Lichenibacterium dinghuense: one gene and its partner. Each later gene encodes a partner of the first gene's protein in a complex. Links are inferred from orthologs where the notes say so. Each region holds a gene or a part of one and is shown on either strand. Other genes may lie near its edges. The genes, in order: accC and accD.

Region 1 (11,990 bases):
CGCGGCTGCGGGCGCCGTCGGCCGCGATCCTGTCGAGCGTCACGGGAACGCCCGCCGCCGGGCGGCCGCGCGCCGTATCGAGCACATGCGTCGACAATCGTCCCATCGTCTGAGCGCCCTCCGCGGCGAGGATGGAGGCCGGGGCGGCGGCCGGCGAGCCGCTTCGCCCCGGCCCGACCGTCAGGGCTCCTTGAACCCGTAGTCCGGCACGCCGTCCTCGTTGCCGTAATATTTATAGGGCAGGAACTTGCCCGACATGCCGAGCTTCACCCGGTCGCCCTTGTTGTTGGGCTCGCGCTCCATCGTCATGTTGAAGTCGATCGCCGACATGATGCCGTCGCCGAACTCCTCCTGGATCAGCTCCTTGAAGGTCGTGCCGTAGACCATCACCAGCTCGTAGAGGCGGTAGATCAGCGGGTCGGTCGGCGGCATGGACGGGATCGAGCCGCGGTAGGGCGGCTCGTTCAGCATGCGCTCCTCGGACTGGCTGAGGCCGAACAGCTCGGCGGCCTTGCGGGCCTGCGCCTTGGGCAGCTTCATCTGGCCCATGCAGGCCGCGGTGATCAGGATGGGCGACAGCCCGCCGATCTCGTCCTGGATGTGCTTCCAGGTCCAACCCTTCTCACGCTTGATGTCGAGCAGCTTCTCGGTCAGGTCTTCGCGCTTCACAGGTGTCTCCCCTTCGCGGCGGCACCGGCCTCCGGCGGTGGCCCGGAGCGGCCGCGTCGTCGCGGCGAGCGAAACTCATGCCACGCACCGGGGCGGCGCGTCAGCGGCCGCGCGGGGTCACCGCCCCGCCGTCCACAGCCCGTGCGGGGCCGACCGGTCAGCCGGTCTGGTCGGCGAGGAAGTGCTCCAGCCAGTGGATGTCGTAGGCGCCGTTCTGGATGTCGGTGTTGCGCACCAGTGTGCGGAAGAGGGGCAGGGTGGTGTCGATGCCGTCCACGATGAACTCGTCGAGCGAGCGCCGCAGGCGCATCAGCGCCTCGGTGCGGGTGCGGCCGTGCACGATCAGCTTGCCGACGAGCGAATCGTAGTTCGGCGGGATCGTGTAGCCCTGATAGGCGGCCGAATCGACCCGCACCCCGAGCCCGCCCGGCGGGTGGTAGTAGCTGATGCGCCCCGGCGAGGGCCGGAAGGTCTGGGCGTGCTCGGCGTTGACCCGGCACTCGATGGCGTGGCCGTCGAGCTTCACGTCGGCCTGGCTCAGCGTCAGCGGCGAGCCGGCGGCGATGCGGATCTGCTCGTTCACGAGGTCGATCCCGGTGATCATCTCGGTCACGGGATGTTCGACCTGGATGCGGGTGTTCATCTCGATGAAGTAGAACTGCCCGTCCTCGTACAGGAACTCGATCGTGCCGACGCCGCGGTAGCCGAGCTTGCGCATCGCCGCCGCGCAGGTCTCGCCGATGGCGGCGCGCTGCTCGGCGTTGAGCGCCGGGGAGGGACCCTCCTCCCACACCTTCTGGTGCCGGCGCTGGAGCGAGCAGTCGCGCTCGCCGAGGTGGATGGCGTTGCCCCGGCCGTCGCCGAGCACCTGGATCTCGATGTGGCGCGGCTTCTCGAGGTATTTCTCGATGTAGACCGCGTCGTCGCCGAAGGCCGCCTTGGCCTCCGAGCGCGCGGTTCCGAGCGCGTCGGACAGGTCGGCCTCGGTGCGGGCCACCTTCATGCCGCGCCCGCCGCCGCCCGCCGCCGCTTTGATGATGACCGGGAAGCCGATCTCGGCCGCGACGCGGGCCGCCTCGCCGTCGTCGGTGATGCCGCCCTCCGAGCCGGGCACGCAGGGGATGCCGAGCGCGCGCGCCGTGCGCTTCGCCTCGATCTTGTCGCCCATGGTGCGGATGTGCTCGGCCTTGGGGCCGATGAAGGCGATGTCGTGGTCTTCCAGGATCTCGGCGAAGCGGGCGTTCTCGCTGAGGAAGCCGTAGCCGGGATGGATGGCGTCGGCGCCGGTGATCTCGCAGGCGGACAGCAGCGCCGGGATGTTGAGATAGCTGTCGCGCGCCGGCGGCGGCCCGATGCACACGCTCTCGTCGGCGAGGCGCACGTGCATGGCATCGGCGTCGGCCGTGGAATGGACCGCCACGGTGGCGATGCCGAGCTCTTTCGCGGCGCGCAGCACGCGGAGCGCGATCTCGCCGCGGTTGGCGATGAGGATCTTGTCGAACATGGGCCGCGTCACTCGATCACGAGCAGCGGCTGCCCGTATTCGACAGGTTGGCCGTCCTCGACCAGCACGGACGAGACGGTGCCGGCGCGGGGCGCCACGATCTCGTTGAAGGTCTTCATGGCCTCGACGAGCAGGATCTTCTCGCCGGCCTTCACCGTGCTGCCGACCTCCACGAAGGGCTTCGCCTCCGGGCTGGCGCGGCGGTACACGGTGCCGACCATCGGCGACTTCACCGCGCCGGGGTGGTCCGCGGGAGCGTCGGCGGCGGCCGGGGCCTGGTATGCGGCGGCGGGCGCGGCCGACGGCGCGGAGACCACCACGGGCGCGGCCATGGCGGGCGCCGGGAGGGGCGCGTAGGAGACGGCGGTGTGGCGCACGAGCTTGATGCGCAGGTCGCCCTTCTCGATCTCCATCTCGGCGAGGTCGCTCTCCGACAAGAGGGTCGCCAGCGTGCGGACGAGGTCGGAGTCGATGGCGGTCGGGCCGGTGCCGGCGGGCGTCGGTTTGGTCCCCTTGGGGCGCGTCCGCAGGCCGTTTCGGATCATGGGCATCGAGGTCTTCTGATGGGGGCCGGCCGGCCGCCGGCGGGGGCGGTCGAGGCCGACGATGGGGGAGGGAGGGCGCCGCACGGCGCGCGCGTCACGCCCTCATAGAGAATGATCCGCTTCAACGCCAATCCATGCGGAGCGGTCGGCGTCAGGAGCAGGCGGCCTTGCCGCATTTCAGCACGTTGTCGACGTGGCCCTTCAGCTCGTCGAAGCCGACCGCGCCCACGACGACGTCGTGGCCGACCACGAAGGACGGCGTGCCCGTGAGCGCCAGGGCGTCGGCGAGCTGCATCGTGCCCTGGATGGACGCCTTGATCTCGGGGCTGGCCGCGTCCCTCTGGAGCTGGTCCATGTTGGCGCCCATGTCCTTGGCGACCGCGAGCGCCTGGGCCTTGCCGACGGGGCCGTGCTGGCCGCCGAGCAGCTTCTGGTGGTACTGCCAGAACTGCTCGCCCTTGAACTGGTTGCGCACCGCGGCGGCCACGTAGGCGGCCTCGACCGAACCCGGCCCGAGCACGGGGAAGTCCTTCAGCACGAGCTTCATGTCCGGCTCGGCCTTCATCAGCCTGGCGATGTCGTCGAGCGAGCGCTTGCAGTAGCCGCAGTTGTAGTCGAAGAACTCGACGAGCGTGACGCGCCCCTTCGGGTTGCCGAGCACGGCGTCCCCGGCGCTGTTGAACAGCGGCCCGGCGTTGCGGTCGACCACTTCGGACCGCTTGGCCTCCTCCTGCACCTTCTGGCGGCGCTCGAGCTCCGCCATGGCGTCCTGCAGCACCTCGGGGTTCTGCAGGAGGTAGTCGCGGATCACGCCGCCCATCTCGGACTTCTGGGCCGCGGTGAACTCGGCGGCCGTCGCCGGCGTCGGCTGCGTCCCGCAGAGGCCAGCGGCCAGCAGCCCCAGCCCGGCCAATGCGGAGCGGATCGCCGGGATGGACCGGCCTCGACCTTGATTCATCGTGGTCCCTTCACGTGCCGCGCGGGCCCGCGGCCCGGAAGCGTCGCGGTGTTCATGCGGCGCCGATGCGGCCATTCCAAGGCTCGCGGGGCCGCGAGCCGCTGCGACGGGCCGTCCGCGCGGGGGATGCCCTCCCCGCGCGGACGCCGGCGTCACGAGCCGAACGACGTCTTGGCGCGCTGCCACCAGCCGGAGCGCTTCGGGCGCTCGGGCTGCGGCTCGGCGGCGACAGCCGGCGCTTCGGCGGGCTCCGCAGCCGTGTCGGCCGTCGGTTCTGCCGCGGCGGACGGGGCAGCCCCGGCCGCCGGGGGCGTCACCGCCTCGACCACCGCGCCGCGATCGGCTCCGGCCGGCTCCGGCTCGCTCGACGCGTCAGCGGCGGGCGCCGCCTCGACCGCGTCGGCCGTTCCGGTCTCGGCGGCGCGGGCGCGGGCGGGGCGGCGGCGTCGCTTCGGCGCCTCGTCGGACGGGGCGTCGGCCGCATCGCCGTCGGCGGCCGGGGCCGCCTCGTCGTCGGCGCGGACGGCGGTCCGGCGGGAGCGACGGCGCTTCGGAGCCTCTTCGGCGGCCGGCTCGGCGTCCGCCGGCGCGCCGACGTCCTCGATCGGTGCCGAAGCGGTGACGGGAGCTGCGACGGCGGCCTCCACCGGCTCGTCCGCGGGCGCCGCGCCAGCCTCCGCCCCGTCGAACGACGTCTCGACCGGCTCGGCCGCGTCGATGTCCGCGGCCGCGACCGCGTCCGTGCCGACCTCGTCCGCCCCGCTGGGCTCGGCCGAGAAGCCGATCACGGGCAGCGGTTCCACCGTCGCGTCGCCGCCGAACTCCGCCGCGCCGTCCTGGGCCTCGTCGGTGGATGCGGGAGCGTCGGCCGAGGTCTCGCCCGCGCCGTCCCGGTCGCGCCCGCGGCGCCGGCGGCGGCGCTTGCGGCGGCGCTCGCCACCCTCGCCGGTCTCACCGCCGGTGGCCTCGACGGCCTCGTCCGCGCCCTCCGCCTCGCCCTCGTCGGCCGCCTCGGCGACCTCCTCGATCTCGGGCTCGAACACCGGCGCGATCGAATCGACGCGCACGAGGTCCTGCCGGGGCATCGGCGCCTCGGCCGGGGTGGCGAGGTCGCCGCGCTCGATGGCGTGGTAGACGGTGCCGGTCAGCGACGGGTCGCCCTCGACCGAGATCGTGACGCCGAAGCGCTGCTCCAGCTCGACGAGCTTGGCGCGCTTCTGATTGAGCATGTAGAGCGCCACCTCGCCGCGGCTGCGCACCACGAGGTCATAGGCGGCGTCCTTGATGAGCGCGTCCTCGACGAGGCGCAGGACGTGCAGCGCGATCGACGCGGTGGAGCGGACCGTGCCTGTGCCGGCGCAGTGCGGGCACACCACGGTGGAGCCTTCCAGCACGCCGGTGCGGATGCGCTGGCGCGACATCTCCAGGAGGCCGAAATGCGAGATGCGGCCGATCTGGATGCGGGCGCGGTCGTTCTTCAGCGCCTCCTTGATGCGGCGCTCCACCGCCCGGTTGTTGCGGCCCTCCTCCATGTCGATGAAGTCGACGACGATCAGGCCGGCGAGGTCGCGCAGGCGGAGCTGACGAGCCACCTCGTCGGCGGCTTCCATGTTGGTGCGGAGCGCCGTGTCCTCGATGTTGTGCTCGCGCGTCGAGCGGCCCGAGTTCACGTCGATGGCGACCAGCGCCTCGGTCTGGTTGATGACGAGGTAGCCGCCCGACTTCAGCGTGACGTGGGACGAGAACATCGCGTCGAGCTGCGCTTCCACGCCCGACTTGGCGAAGATCGGCGACGGGTCGCGGTACTCCAGCACGCTCTTGACGTTGCCGGGCATCAGCATCCGCATGAAGTCGCGCGCTTCGGTGAAGCCCGCCTCGCCCGACACCACGATCTCCTCGACGTCCTTCGAGTAGAGGTCGCGGATGGAGCGCTTGATGAGCGAGCCTTCCTCGTAGACCAGCGTCGGCGCCGACGACTTCAGCGTCAGCTCGCGCACGGACTCCCACATGCGCAGCAGGTATTCGAAGTCGCGCTTGACCTCGATCGGCGAGCGCGACGCGCCCGCCGTGCGCAGGATCACGCCCATGCCCTCCGGCACGTCGAGCTCGTTCGCGATGGCCTTGAGGCGCTTGCGGTCCTCGCCGTCGGTGATCTTGCGCGAGATGCCGCCGCCCTTGGCGGTGTTGGGCATCAGCACCGAGTAGCGGCCGGCCAGCGACAGGTAGGTGGTGAGGGCGGCGCCCTTGTTGCCGCGCTCCTCCTTGACGACCTGGATCAGCAGGATCTGGCGGCGCTTGATGACCTCCTGGATCTTGTAGTGGCGGCGCAGCCGCACGGGGCGGGGCGCGACGTCGGACAGCGCGTCGCCGCCGATCTGCTCGACGTGCTCCTCCTCGTGCTCGGCCGTGTCGGCCTCGGCGGCGTGTTCGGCGCCGGCGGGCTCGTCCTCGACGGCCGGGACGTCGCGCGCCTCCGTCGCGGCGGACTCGGCGGCGGCCTGCGCCGATGCTGCCCCTTCACCGTGGGCATCGTCTCCATGCTGGACGACCTCGAGGGCGTCGTCGGCGTGCGACGCGAGGACGGAGCTCTGCTCGGCCGCAGCCGTCACCTCGGCCTGCTGGGCGTCGGCCGACGCCGGCTCGCCCTGCGCGGGCTCGACAGCGGCTGCCTCGACGGCCGCCTCATGCGGCTGAACCGCCTCGACGGCCGCGGTCGGCTCGCCCTGGGCGGCCTCGACAGCGTCGTCGCCGGTCGTGGTCTCGGACGCGGCGGCGTCCGAGACCGGGGCCGCATCGCCCGCGGCCTGCGCGCCCATGTCCTGCGAGGCAGCCTCCGCGACCGTGCCGACGGTCTCGTCCGATCCGGTCGCCTCGGCGCCGACGGAACCCTCGGTCACGCCGCCTTCGGCGGCCTCGACCGCCACCGCGGCGGCGGCATCGACCTCGACCGCGGTGAGGACGTCCTCGACCTCGAAGGCCGGCTCCGAGATGCTCTCGTCGACGGCGTCGCGGCGCTCGAGCGCCGTGGCGGGGGCGTTGTCGCGGCGATGGCGGCGGCTGCGGCGCTGGCCGCGCTCGCCCCGCCCGTCGCGGCCGCCCCGCCCGTCGCGGCCTTCGCCGCGGGCGTTGCGCTCCGACCGGCCTTCGCCGCCGTTGCTGTCCCGGTCGGTGCGGTTCTCGCCGCGCCCGCCGCCGTTAGAGCGGCCGTCGCCGCCGCGCCGGCCGCCGCGGTCGACCCGGCCCTCGCCGCCGCGGGCTTCGCGCGGCTCGTCGTCCTCGTCGCGATGGGCGCGCGCCTCCTCCTCCAGCAGGGCCTGACGGTCCGCGAAGGGGATCTGGTAATAGTCGGGATGGATCTCGGAGAAGGCCAGGAAGCCGTGGCGGTTGCCGCCGTATTCCACGAAGGCCGCCTGCAGCGAGGGTTCGACGCGGGTGACCTTGGCGAGATAGATGTTGCCGCGCAGCTGCTTCTTGCTGGCGGACTCGAAATCGAACTCTTCGACGCGGTTACCTTTGAGCACCACGACCCGGGTTTCCTCCGGATGTGCGGCGTCGATGAGCATCTTGCTGTTGGACATGGGGAACTCTGTTCGCCTGGAGGCGCACGCGCGGGCACGACGGGTCGACCGCAGGCGACATGCCGGGGAGTCGAGGGGCGTGGGGCGGGATGCGCCGCATGGGGTGAGGGTGGCCCGCCGCTGCGTCGCAGAGGGCCGAGGGGGGGATCGAGAGCCGGGACGGCTTTCGGCGTGACGATGCGCCCGAGGTCGCCGGAGCCGCTTCGGGCCGGGCGATGCCGGCGCGCGGCCCGCGGCCGCCCCGGCGCTCGTCGGCGCGGGGAGCGGAGGATGCGGCAGCGTGACGACCCCGGAGCGGGCGGACCATGGATGGCGACTCTCTCGGCGCGGCCGATGAACGCGGCCGCGTTGCCAAGGAAGTCCGACGCGAGCCCGAAGGTTCGATCTGCCGCCCGATCGAGCCCGGACCGATAATCGCCTCTGGCGAATGCCCCTGCACGACACGCCGGGCCATCGGTGTCCGAACCGGTCCTGGAAGGCGAGCCGCCGCGAGGCGTGCCCGAGTCGGGACCTTGACACGCGAAACATAGCCTCGGGCGCTGCACTTTGGCAAGTTCGTGGTCCTGCGTTGCCGCGGAGCAACAGCGGGCGACGATCCGCGGCGGGCGCGAAGGACATCCTTAACCATCCGCGAGGCAGCCCGTAACGTGGCGGGGCGCGATCCCGTCGGGCGGCGGGATGCGGCGGACGGGGCGTGCCATGGACTCGAGACTCGCTCGGCGCGCCGCCCGCATCCCGGTCGCCCTGGCGCTCGCATTCGCCTCCGCCGCGGCCGCCCCGGCCCGGCATCCGGCCCCGCTCCCCGGCGCCGCGCGCCCCGGCCCCGGCGCGCCGGTGGCGGTCGACGCCCGCGTGTCGGTCGCGGGCGACGAGACCCGGCTCGTCGTCGACCTCAGCGCCGGAGTCGCGGTCGAGGCCAGCCTGACGGAGGAGCCCGACCGGCTGGTGCTCGACCTGCCCGAGGTGAACTTCCAGGTGGATCCCGCGGCTGGCCGGCTCGGCGCGGGCGGCGTCGGGCTGGTCCGCGGCTTCCGGTTCGGGCTCTTCGCGCCGGGACGCTCGCGCGTCGTCGTCGACCTCGACGGGCCGGCCGCGCTGCGGCGCGCCGAGGTCGCCAGCATCGCGGGCGGCAGCGCGTCGCGTCTGACCGTCGCGCTGGCGCCGACCGATCGGGCCGCCTTCCACGCCGCCGTCCGCCGCCCCGCGCCGGAGCCGGCCGCCGCGGCACCGCCTCCGACCTCCGACCCGCGCCCCGTGGTGGTGATCGACCCCGGGCACGGCGGCGTCGACCCCGGCGCGGGCGGGCTCGGCGGGGCCGTCGAGAAGGAGGTGGTGCTGCAGTTCGCCCTGGCGCTGTCGGACCGGCTGTCGGCGGGCGGCCGCTACCGCGTGGTGATGACCCGGCACGACGACCGCTTCGTGTCGCTCGGCGATCGCGTCAGGGTCGCGCGCGACGCCGGAGCCGCGCTGCTCATCTCCGTCCACGCCGACACCTTGAAGGATGCGGCCGTCGCGGGCGCGACCGTCTACACGGCCGCGGACCGGGCCAGCGACCCCGAGGCGGCGCGCGTCGCCGCGGCCGAGAACCAGAGCGACGCGGCCGCCGGGATCGACGACGCGCCGCGCGCCGCGGCCGACGTGTCCGACATCCTCGACGACCTGACGCGGCGCGAGACCCGCGCCGACTCGCACCGCTTCCAGAGGACGCTGACGGGTTACTGGGCCAAGATCGCGCGGCTGAACCACAATCCCGAACGCTCGGCCGGCTTCAAGGTGCTGCAGGCGCCGGACGTGCCGTCGGTGCTGCTGGAGCTCGGCTACCTGTCGAGCGGCCAGGACGCCCGCTCGCTCGCGTCGCCGGACTGGCGCGCCAAGGCGGCCGCGGGCGTGGCGGCGTCGGTGGACGCCTTTTTCGCGGCCCCCGTCGCCGCCGCCCCTCCCGCGCCCTCGGCCATGCGCTGAGGCCGGACCCACGCGGTCCGCGGCCCGATTGTGGCAAGGGTGCCACAGGGCCTCGGAGAAGCTCGACGCGCACGCCCGCGGCGTCCCCCTCGGGCGCCGCCGGTCGTATTGGGACCACAAAACAGCCGCAGCCTCCCCGCATCCGATCGGGTATTCCACCGCCGTGGCGACGGCCGAGCCCGGCCGCCGCAACTTTGATTCAGAGCTTTCGCTCGCGAGGCGTTCACCGATGCGGCATGTCGCCAGGTTCTTCGGCTTTCTGTTCGCCACCGGCGCGCTGGTCTTCGTCGTGCTCGCCTGCGTGGCCGCCGGAACGGTGTGGAAGTTCGAGAAGGACCTGCCCGACTACACCCAGCTCAAGAACTACGAGCCCGCCGTGATGACGCGCGTGCAGGCGGGGGACGGCAGCCTGCTCGCCGAATTCGCCCACGAGCGCCGCCTGTACCTCCCCTCGGCCGCGATCCCGCCGCTGGTGAAGGAGGCCTTCATCTCGGCCGAGGACAAGAACTTCTACACGCACAACGGCGTCGACCCCGAGGGCATCCTGCGCGCGCTCGGCGTCCTGGTGCAGGGCAACAAACGCGCCCAGGGCGCCTCCACCATCACCCAGCAGGTCGCCAAGAACTTCTTCCTCACCAACGAGCGCAGCTTCAGCCGCAAGATCCGCGAGGCGCTGCTCGCTCTGCGCATCGAGCAGACCTACTCGAAGGAGAAGATCCTCGAGCTCTACCTCAACGAGATCTACCTCGGCCTCGGCAACTACGGGATCGCCGCGGCGGCGCTGAACTACTTCGACAAATCGGTGAACGAGCTGTCGATCGCCGAGCTCGCCTATCTGGCTGGCCTGCCCAAGGGCCCCAACAACTACCAGCCCTTCCTGCACCGCGAGGCGGCGGTCGACCGCCGCAACTACGTGCTCTCGCGCATGGCCGAGAACGGCTACATCACCAAGGCCGAAGCCGAGAAGGCCAAGGCGGAGCCGCTCGGCATCAACCCGCGCGTGCTGACACCCAACACCTACGCGGCCGGCTACTTCGCCGAGGAGGTTCGTCGTGAGCTGCTGGAGCGCTACGGCGACAAGAAGCTCTACGAGGGCGGCCTGTCGGTCCGCACCACGCTCGACCCCAAGATGCAGATCATGGCCCGGAAGGCGCTGGTCGACGGGCTCGTCCACTACGACGAGACGCACGGCTTCCGCGGCGCCGTCCGCCACATCGACCTGACGGGCGACTGGGGCCCGTCGCTGGCCGCGATCCCGGCCCTCAGCGACGTGCAGCCCTGGCGCCTGGCCGTCGTGCTCGACGGCAGCGACAACGCCGTCCGCATCGGGCTGCAGCCCGGCAAGGACAAGGGCGGCGAGGTCGTGATGGACCGCGACACCGGCACGCTGACGCTCGACGGCATCAAGTGGACCGGCAAGCGCTCGATCCGCTCGATCCTGTCGCCGGGCGACGTGGTCTACGTCGCCCCCGCGGAGGGCAAGCCCGGCCAGTGGCGCCTGCAGCAGGTGCCGGAGATCTCCGGCGCGCTGGTCGCCATGGACCCCTACACGGGCCGCGTTTTCGCCATGGTGGGCGGCTTCTCCTTCGACCAGTCCGAGTTCAACCGCGCCACGCAGGCGCAGCGCCAGCCCGGCTCGTCGTTCAAGCCCTTCGTCTACGCGACGGCGCTCGACAACGGCTACACGCCGTCGTCGTCCGTGCTCGACGCGCCGATCGAGCTGCCCGGCGGCCCCGGCCAGGAGCCCTGGCGCCCGCAGAACGACGACGACGCGCCCGCCGGCCCGCACACGCTGCGCTACGGCGTCGAGCATTCGCGCAACCTGATGACGATCCGCCTCGCCAAGGACATCGGCATGCCGCTGATCGTCGAATACGCCAAGCGCTTCGGCATCTACGACGAGCTGCCGCCCTACCTGCCCATGTCGCTCGGCGCCGGCGAAACCACCGTGCTGCGCATGGTGACGGCCTATTCGATGCTGGCCAACGGCGGAAAGCGCATCAAGCCGACCCTCGTCGACCGCATCCAGGACCGCTGGGGCGACACGATCTACCGCCACGACGAGCGCACCTGCGAGGGCTGCGACGCCCAGACCTTCAACGACCAGGCCGAGCCGAAGCTGATCGACAAGCGCGAGCAGGTCATCGACCCGATGACGGCCTACCAGGTCACCTCCATCCTGCAGGGCGTCATCACGCGCGGCACGGGCTCGGCCATCAAGGTGCTGAACCGCAACCTCGCGGGCAAGACCGGCACCACCAACGACGCCAAGGACGTGTGGTTCGTCGGCTACTCGTCCGACCTGACCGTGGGCCTCTATCTCGGCTACGACCAGCCGCGGTCGCTCGGCGCCACCGCCTTCGCGGCGGAATATGCCGCGCCCGTGTTCCGCGACTTCATGGCGGCGGCCCTCAAGGACAAGCCCGACGTGCCGTTCCGCGCGCCGCTGAACATCAAGCTGATCCAGGTGGACTATCGGACCGGCATGCGCTCCAGCGGCAAGGACGCCATCATCGAGGCCTTCAAGCCCGGCACGGCGCCGCCCGACAGCTATTCCGTGATCGACGGCAGCGCGGGCCGCGCGGCGCCGCGCGGCGAGACGGCCTCGGCTCCCTCGGCGCCGGCCGAGCGCGCGGCCAGCGACGGGACCGGCGGCCTCTACTGACCCTCGGCCCCGCGGCTTCCGCCGCGGGGCGCCGTCCCGCATCGCGCGGAGGGCCGATGGCCTCCGATCCTGGTCAGCCCCCGTGCGCTTCGCCGCCGAGCGCGCGGCG
Region 2 (8,501 bases), 1.8 Mb from region 1 along the record:
GCATGCCGCAGACCAGCAGGAGCGGACGGGCCTGGCGCTCCTCCATCTCGGCCAGGGCTTCGGCGAGGATGCGGCCGCCCGCGGCGTTGTGGCCGCCGTCGAGCCACAGCTCCGAACCCGCGGGCAGCAGCGCCGGCAGCGGGCCGCGCTTCAGCGGCTGCAGCCGCGCCGGCCATTCGGCCCGGGACAGGCCGGCCTCGTAGGCCGAGGCCGGCAGGTCCGGGAAGGCCGCGCGCAGCGCCGCGACGGCGGCGGCGGCGTTGCCGTGCTGGTGGCGACCGGCGAGGCGCGGCAGCGGCAGGTCGAGGAGGCCTTGGCCGTCCTGGTAGACGAGGCGCCCGCGCTCCTCCCCGGCCGAGAAGTCCTGGCCCGCGAAGACCGCGGGCGCGCCGACGCGGGCGGCCTCGCGCTCGATCACGGCGCGGGCCTCGTCGCACTGTTCGGCGACGACCGCCGGCACGCCGCGCTTGAGGATGCCGGCCTTCTCGCCCGCGATGGCCGCCACGGTGGCGCCCAGGAACTCGCGGTGGTCCATCGACACGGGGGTGATCACGGTGGCGAGGGGGCGCGGCACGACGTTGGTGGCGTCGTAGCGGCCGCCGAGCCCGACCTCCAGCAGCAGCGCGTCCGCGGTATGCTCGGCGAAGAGCAGCAGCGCCGCCGCCGTGGTGATCTCGAAGACGCTGATGCCCTGTCCGGCGTTGACGGCCTCGCACCGCGCGAAGGCCTCGGCCAGGACCTCGTCTGACACGAGCCGGCCGGCGAGCCTGATCCGCTCGTGAAAGCGCACGAGGTGGGGCGAGGTGTAGACGTGGACGCGGCGGCCCGCGGCCTCCAGGACCGCGCGCATGAAGGCGACGGTGGAGCCCTTGCCGTTGGTGCCGGCGACGTGGATCACCGGCGGGAGCCGCCGCTCGGGGTGGCCGAGGCCGGCGAGCAGCCGCTCGATGCGGCCGAGCGACAGGTCGATGCGCTTCGGGTGGAGCGGCAGGAAGCGGGCGACCAGCGCGTCCGCGGCGCCGGCGGGCCCGCCCGCCATGGCTCCCATGCCGGGGACTACTCCGCCGCGGCGGGCAGCGCCGCCGCGGCGGGGCGCCGGTCCATCAGCAGGCCGCAGAGCCGCGCCAGGGTGGCGCGCATGTCGCGGCGGTGCACCACCATGTCGACCATGCCGTGTTCCTGCAGGTATTCGGCGCGCTGGAACCCCTCGGGCAGCTTCTCGCGCACCGTCTGCTCGATGACGCGCGGCCCGGCGAAGCAGATCAGCGCGCCCGGCTCGGCGATGTGCACGTCGCCCAGCATGGCATAGGAGGCGGTGACGCCGCCCGTCGTCGGGTTGGTCAGCACGACGATGTAGGGCAGGCCGGCGCGCTTCAGGCGGTTCACCGCGACCGTGGTGCGCGGCATCTGCATCAGCGAGAACACGCCCTCCTGCATGCGGGCCCCGCCCGAGGCCGCGTAGAGGATGAAGGGCGCGCCGAGCTTCAGCGCCCGCTCGGCGCCGGTCACGATGGCCTCGCCCGCCGCCATGCCGAGCGTGCCGGCGAAGAAATCGAAGGTCTGCACCGCCACCACGGCGTCGCGGCCGCCGAGCTTGCCGACGCCGAGCTTCACGGCATCGCCGAGGCCGGTGCTGGTGCGCTCCTCCTTCAGCTTGTCGGCGTAGCGCTTCTCGGCGCGAAAGCGCAGCGGGTCGGCCAAAACCTCGGCGACGGGGATCTCCTCCCAGCGGCCGTCGTCGAAGGTGGTCGCGAGGCGGGTCTTCGCGTCCATCTTCATGTGGAACTCGGAGCCCGGCACCACGAACAGGTTGTTCTCGAGGTCCTTGTGGAAGACGAGCTGCCCGGAATCCGGGCACTTCACCCACAGGTTCTCGGGCGTGTCCTTCTTGGTGGTGAGGAAGGAGCGGATCTTGGGCGGGACGACGTTGTTGATCCAGCTCACGGGCGGCTCTCCTCGGCCGGCAGGTCGGTCGGAACGCGCTTGGCCGAGCGGGCCCCGCGCGCCAGGCCCTCGACGAAGGCCCGCACGGCCGGCACCGTGGCGGCCGTGGCGTGGCCGCCGTCGAGCGTGCGGGCCAGCACGTCGATGAGCGCCGTGCCGACCACCACCGCGTCGGCGTGGGCCGCGACCTCGGCGGCGGCCTCCGGCGTCTTCACGCCGAAGCCCACCGCCACGGGGAGGTCCGTGTGGCCCTTGATGCGCCGCACCGCCTGGCCGACGCGGCTGTAGTCCGGGATGGCCGCCCCCGTGATGCCGGTGACCGACACGTAGTACACGAAGCCGCTCGTGTTCTTCAGCACGGCGGGCAGGCGCGCGTCGTCGGTGGTGGGGGTGGCGAGGCGGATGAAGTTGAGCCCCGCCTCCAGCGCCGGCACGCAGAGCTCGCGGTCCTCCTCGGGCGGCAGGTCGACCACGATGAGGCCGTCGACGCCGGCCGCCTTCGCGTCGTCGAGGAAGCGGTCGACGCCGTAGATGTAGATGGGGTTGTAGTAGCCCATCAGCACGATCGGGGTCGCGTCGTCGTGGGCGCGGAAGTCGCGCACCATGTCGAGCGTCTTCGACAGGCGATGGCCGGACTTGAGCGCCCGCAGCGCGGCGGCCTGGATGGTGGGGCCGTCCGCCATGGGGTCGGTGAAGGGCATGCCGAGCTCGATCACGTCGGCGCCGGCCTCGGGCAGCGCGCGCAGCACCGCCGCGGAGGTGCGGTCGTCGGGGTCGCCCGCCGTGATGAAGGTGACGAGGCCGGCGCGGTTCTGTCGGGCGAGGTCGGCGAAGCGGGCCTTCATGCGGGCGGTCAAGCGCGGGCTCCTTCGAGGGCGGCGATGCGGGGCTCGTGATGCTTCATGTCGGTGACGAGCGAGTCGACGGAAGCGACGACGACGTATCGCAGTCCTTCGAGCTGGGTCTCCATCGCGTCGAGCCGCGCATCGATGCCGTCGAGGCGCGCGTCGATGCCATCAAAACGCTTGTCCATCGCTGCCATGTCCGCCCGCATGCCGCGGAGCAGCTCCAGCACGAGGTTCTCGGTCTCCGCCGTCATGGGATCACATCCCGCCGAGGTGGTCGGCGACGGTGAAGATGTCCTTGTCGCCGCGGCCGCACATGTTCATCACCATCAGGTGATCGCGGGGGCGCTTGGGCGCAAGCTCCAGCACGGCGGCGAGCGCGTGGGCGGGCTCCAGCGCCGGGATGATGCCTTCGAGCTTGCAGCAGAGCTGGAAGGCGTCGAGCGCGCCCTTGTCGGTCGCGGACAGGTAGGTGACGCGGCCCACGTCCTTCAGCCAGGCGTGCTCGGGGCCGATGCCGGGATAGTCGAGGCCGGCCGAGATGGAGTGGCCCTCCTCGATCTGGCCGTCGTCGTCCATCAGGAGGTAGGTGCGGTTGCCGTGCAGCACGCCGGGCCGGCCGCCCGCCAGCGAGGCCGCGTGGGCCTTGGTGTCGAGCCCGTGGCCGGCCGCCTCGACGCCGAAGATCTCGATGCCCGGGTCGTCGAGGAAGGGGTGGAACAGGCCGATGGCGTTGGAGCCGCCGCCGATGCAGGCGACGAGCGAGTCCGGCAGCCGGCCCTCGCGCTCCTGCATCTGGGCGCGGGTCTCGGTGCCGATGATCGACTGGAAGTCGCGCACCATGGCCGGATAGGGGTGCGGGCCGGCGGCCGTGCCGATGCAGTAGAAGGTGTCGGCGACGTTGGTGACCCAGTCGCGCAGGGCCTCGTTCATCGCATCCTTGAGGGTGCGGGCGCCCGACTGCACGGGCACGACCTCGGCGCCCAGCATCTTCATGCGGAACACGTTGGGCTTCTGCCGCTCGACGTCCACCGCGCCCATGTAGACCACGCAGGGCAGGCCGAAGCGCGCGCAGGCCGTGGCGGTGGCGACGCCGTGCTGGCCCGCGCCGGTCTCGGCGATGATGCGGGTCTTGCCCATGCGCTTCGCCAGCAGGATCTGGCCCAGCACGTTGTTGATCTTGTGCGCGCCGGTGTGGTTCAGCTCGTCGCGCTTGAAGTAGATCTTGGCGCCGCCGCAGTGCTCGGTCAGCCGCTCGGCGAAGTAGAGCGGCGACGGGCGGCCGACGTAGTGGGTGTGCAGGCTTGCGATCTCGGCCGCGAAGGCGGGGTCGGCGCGGGCCTCCTCGTAGGCGCGCTCGAGGTCGAGGATCAGCGGCATCAGCGTTTCGGCGACGAAGCGGCCGCCGTAGTTGCCGAAGTGGCCCCGGGCGTCCGGGCCCTGGCGGAAGGAGTTCGGCAGGCTCTGCTCGTTCACGGCGAAAGGTCCTCGTCCGGCGGGGTGCCGCGGGCGGCCCTGACGAAGGCCGCGATGAGCTCGGGCGACTTGACGCCGGGGGCGGTCTCGACACCCGACGACACGTCGACCGCCGGGGCCCGCGTCGCGCGGAGCGCCTCGCCCACGTTGTGGGGCCCGAGTCCCCCTGACAGCATGAAGGGGACGGGGAGGTCAAGGCCGGCCAGCAGCGACCAGTCGAAGGCGACGCCGTTGCCGCCCGGCCGCGTGGCGCCCTTCGGCGGCTTGGCGTCGAACATGACCTCGTCCGCCACCTCGGCCCAGGCCGGGGCCTGCGACACGTCCGACGCCTCCGAGACGCCGAGCACCTTGACCACGGGGCGGCCGAAGCGCGCCCTGACGCCCGCCACCCGCTCCGACGTTTCGCGGCCGTGGAGCTGCAGCATGTCGGGGCCGACGGCCGCCACGATCTCGTCGAGCGTGCCGTCGTCGGCGTCGACCGTCAGGGCGACCACGGCGGCCCGGCCCCGCGCGCGGGCCGCGAGGGCCGCGGCGCGGCGGATCGCCAGGTGGCGCGGCGAGCGCGGGAAGAACACGAGCCCGACGCGGCCGGCGCCGGCGTCGAGCGCCGCGTCGAGCGTGTCCTCGGTCGACAGGCCGCAGATCTTGATCAGGGGTGCCACGGATGTCCTCGGAGCAGCCGGGCGCGACGGGCGCACGGCGGGTCGCGGGGCTTATCGCGCAGCGGCGCGCACAAAAAAAGGCCCGGCAGCGGCGGGCGACCCCGCGGGGGCCGGGGCCGCGCCGGACCCCGCAGCGATTTCTCCGCCGTCGCGACCTCCGCGCCGTGACGGCGTTGACGCGCGGAGCGGGGCCGGCGGGCGGCCGCGCGCGGAGGAGCACACCATGCCGACAGATCCCGGACCGGGCGACCCCTTCCCCACCCCGGCGGAGACGCCGGCCCCGCCCGAGCAGGCGCCGGGCGAGCCGATCGGCATCCCGCAGCCGGGCCCGGACGTCGTCGATCCCGCCCCGTCGCCCGGCGTCGGCGTGCCCGCGAGCACGCCGACCGAGATCCCGGGCGCGCCCAAGACGTTCTGAAGACGAAAAAAAGCCCGCCGGTCGGGGACCGGCGGGTTCGAGGTGGTCGTTGGGTCGCCGAGACAATGCCCGGGGATGGTGAACAGTTCATCGCGGCCGCGCCGCACCGCGTGTCGCGGAATGAGACCGGCGCCGGGCTTGCCGCGGGGTGGAGGCGCGCGGCAGAAGGCCGTGACGCCTCCGCGCCCCCCGATCTGACAGGGACCCCACAGCATGACCCGAGCCCGCCTGCCGCTGAAGGGCGCCTGGATCGATTGCGCCTACGACGGCGAGACGCTCACGCTGGCGGCCGTGGGCTCGCCGTTGCAGTATCTGGTGAAGGCACCGACCTCGATCCCGGCACGGCACAAGCAGTCCGAGGAGCGCGGGCGGCTGCGCCGCCTCGCCGTCGCCGCCCTGCGCGACGCCGGTGCGGCCGGCGACGTCGACGACGCCGAGGTGGTGTGGAGCTACCGGGCGGGCTGACGCCGGCCTCCGCGCTTCAATGCCGCACAATGCGGCCGCGCGGGACAGACAACGCCCGTCCGCGCGGGATCTGCGGCGGCGGCGCCGCCAGGTGGGAGGCTAACGACGATTCGGCCCGGCTCAGGATGTGCTCGAGGCCCGGCATGTCGAGGGCGATCGCCTGGGCCCGGCACAGCTCGATCACCGTCCTCAAAGCCCGCAACTCGTCGCCGCGATCCCCCGCCATGCCGGCCCTCCCGAGCGCTGCGCCGCGCGCCGCCGTCCGGGCCATCATGCCGCGTCGCGCCGGCGCCGAACAGCCTGACAAAATTGCGGTGGCGCGGGACCCGGCCGGGCGGCCCGAGGGCCCCCTCAGCCCTCGATCAGCCCGCGCCTCATCGCGACCGCCACGGCCTGCGGCTTGGTCAGGCAGTTCAGCTTGCGGCGGGCCGCGTCGAGGTAGGTGCGCACGGCGCTGGACGACAGGCCGAGGATGTCCGCCGTCTGGTCGATGGTCCTGCCGGCCGCGGCCCATTGCAGGGTTTCACGCTCGCGGACGGACAAGCGCGGGACGGCGGCGCCCGGCGGCGCGGCGGCCCCGATCTCCAGCAACTTGGCATGGAGGTGGCTGGCGACGATGCCCATGTCCCGCACGAGGTCGTGGCGCAGCATCGACCAGTCCCGGTCCGACGCGTCGCACGTGACGTTGAACAGGGCCTGGGCCCCGCCCGGCCCGCGGCTCGGCAGGGCGAGGCCTTGGCGGCCGACGCCGGCTTCCCCGGCTTCGTCGAAGAAGCGGCGCACCACGGGCGCCGACCTGTCGAGCGTCGCCCAGTCGACCGGGACGATGCTCCGCATGCCGACCCGCATCACGGGGTCGATGGCGTGGTAGCGGGACTGGATGTAGCGCTCGACCCAGTGGGTCGGGTAGGTGAAGAGGATCGTGTCCCGCCCGTCGGCGACGCCGGCCCGGCCCACGGCGAACAGCACGGCGTGCCTCAGGCCGTAGGGCTCGATCAGCCCGTCCATGGCGCGTTTGACGTCGGGAAGGTCGGTCGCCGCCTCGATCGAGGCCAGCGCCGCGAGGAAGCGCTCGCGTCGCTCGGCCTCGCTCTGGGACATGTTCCCCCTTCCGCCAGCGGAGCACCTCCCGTCCGGGTCCCGCGAAAATAGCGGGTCCGGCGGCCCGTCACAACGGCCGGCGCGCCGTGCGGCCGTCAGCGCTCGCGATGGTGGTCCTGGTCCCCGCGGTCGGTGATCTTGCCCAACAGGCCGAGGATCTTGGCCTGGTTGCTCTCGACCAGCTCGAACCGCTCGACGACGGAGCGGTCCTTGTCGGCCCGTCGCTCAGTCTCGTCCTGCCGGCGCCAGCCGACCAGGTCGGCATGGATGTCGCGCAACTCTTCGAGCAGGGCACGCTGCGTTTCGGCTTCCAGGCCGACGAAGACGCCGGCCGACAGGCCGGGGTCGGGGGCGGGCAGTCCCTTCTTCTCGGCCTCGCCGCGGCGCAGGCCGAGGCCCGAGATGATGGCCGCCAGGAACGTGCCCGCGATGGCGGCGAGGTCAGCGGCTGACATATCGGGCATCGTAGCTCGCTCGATAGAGGGACCGGAGTTCCATCGCGCTGAGCACGCCGTAGACCGCCACGCCGGGCGAGATCACGCCCAGTCCCTGCATCGTGCCCTCGTAGACCAGGAAGCCCACCTGCCCCCAGCTCAGGAAGCCGAGGAAGGCGCCCAGCATGCGGGCATAGGGGGTGCGGGGCGAGCGGCCGTTGATGTAGAGCGCCGCCAGCCGCACCCCGCCCGTCGCCCCGAACGCGCAGGACCAGAAGGTTTCGGTCAGCCCCAGCCGGTGGAAGGCCGAGAAGGACGGGCCGGCGAGGCTGTCGCCCGGCAGGGCCAGCACCAGCGCCCACAGGCACATGATGACGGCCGACAGCCATTCCGTGTCGCGGCACCCCGCCACGGTCGGCCGGCCCACGCGGCACGGCGGCCGCTCCGCCCGCCCGCCGGCCGCCGGATCGACGTGCGACGGCGCGCTCACGCCCGCGCCCGGCCGGCGCGGGCGGAGCCGCTGAGGGTCTGGTGCAGCATCGCGGTGATCTGGTCGGCCCGGTCCGACGATCCCCTGGAACTGCCGAGCCAGTAAGGCACGATGTCGACGACCTTCCGGGCCAGCCAGTCGCCACGGTACATCGCCTCGATCTGGGCGCGGCCGAGTTCGAAGACCGTGAAGGCGTCGTGGGCAGCCTTGTCGCGGCCCGTGCCGAGCGAGGCCGCGAAGTTGGACAGGCTATCGCGCACGCCCGCGCCGAACGAGAACGTCATGCGAACCTCGGGATGGGGGAGGAAGGCGCGCGGCGGCGGCCCGCGGCTCGGGCGAGCGGCAAGGGGCGGTCGGCTCGGGGGACTTTCAGGGGCGGGGAGCGCGGGGCTTCCCCTCATCCGCCCTCACGTCGTGAGGGCACCTTCTCCCGCTCGCGGGAGAAGGGCGGGTGCGATCAGGCCTCGCCGGGCGGCGTCACGAAGCGGACGGTGATGCCGGACACGCCCTCGTCGGCCTCGGCGAGGTGCTTCAGGTCGCCGTAGCCGCGGTCGATCAGGGCGTTGATGGCGGACACCCGCGCCTGCTCGCTCGTCGCCTCGCGGGCGAGGCGGGCGAGCTCGCGGATCGCGTCGGGCACGTGGGCTCGGATAGCGGCGCGGATCT

What was found.
Region 2: the proteins of accC (region 1) and accD are in contact, whole or in part, in a solved structure (PDB 8UXZ), measured with the Escherichia coli proteins. The link is inferred for Lichenibacterium dinghuense from one-to-one orthologs.

Annotation. Positions count from the first base shown.
Region 1 is NZ_JAJLMN010000001.1:169,088-181,077, reverse strand. Bases 1-2,988 are described here. They hold accC (acetyl-CoA carboxylase biotin carboxylase subunit), read right to left. Parts: upstream 2,174-2,988; coding sequence 827-2,173; downstream 1-826. Other genes in these bases: L7N97_RS00835 (DsbA family protein), read right to left, coding at 2,870-2,988; accB (acetyl-CoA carboxylase biotin carboxyl carrier protein), read right to left, coding at 2,182-2,718; cynS (cyanase), read right to left, coding at 181-669; uraH (hydroxyisourate hydrolase), read right to left, coding at 1-106. Also shown: more of L7N97_RS00835, read right to left, coding at 2,989-3,676; L7N97_RS00830 (Rne/Rng family ribonuclease), read right to left, coding at 3,829-7,254; L7N97_RS00825 (N-acetylmuramoyl-L-alanine amidase), read left to right, coding at 7,954-9,216; L7N97_RS00820 (penicillin-binding protein 1A), read left to right, coding at 9,446-11,881; L7N97_RS00815 (Na+/H+ antiporter), read right to left, coding at 11,955-11,990. UniProt on the Escherichia coli protein: This protein is a component of the acetyl coenzyme A carboxylase complex; first, biotin carboxylase catalyzes the carboxylation of the carrier protein and then the transcarboxylase transfers the carboxyl group to form malonyl-CoA.
Region 2 is NZ_JAJLMN010000001.1:1,997,832-2,006,332, forward strand. What follows is about bases 1-3,000. They hold accD (acetyl-CoA carboxylase, carboxyltransferase subunit beta), read right to left. Parts: upstream 1,945-3,000; coding sequence 1,057-1,944; downstream 1-1,056. Other genes in these bases: L7N97_RS09685 (bifunctional folylpolyglutamate synthase/dihydrofolate synthase), read right to left, coding at 1-1,048; trpA (tryptophan synthase subunit alpha), read right to left, coding at 1,941-2,801; L7N97_RS09700 (hypothetical protein), read right to left, coding at 2,798-3,000. Outside these bases: more of L7N97_RS09700, read right to left, coding at 3,001-3,019; trpB (tryptophan synthase subunit beta), read right to left, coding at 3,048-4,265; L7N97_RS09710 (phosphoribosylanthranilate isomerase), read right to left, coding at 4,262-4,927; L7N97_RS09715 (hypothetical protein), read left to right, coding at 5,151-5,345; L7N97_RS09720 (hypothetical protein), read left to right, coding at 5,559-5,810; L7N97_RS09725 (hypothetical protein), read right to left, coding at 5,827-6,036; L7N97_RS09730 (helix-turn-helix transcriptional regulator), read right to left, coding at 6,162-6,911; L7N97_RS09735 (hypothetical protein), read right to left, coding at 7,007-7,366; L7N97_RS09740 (hypothetical protein), read right to left, coding at 7,353-7,835; L7N97_RS09745 (hypothetical protein), read right to left, coding at 7,832-8,119; L7N97_RS09750 (hypothetical protein), read right to left, coding at 8,293-8,501.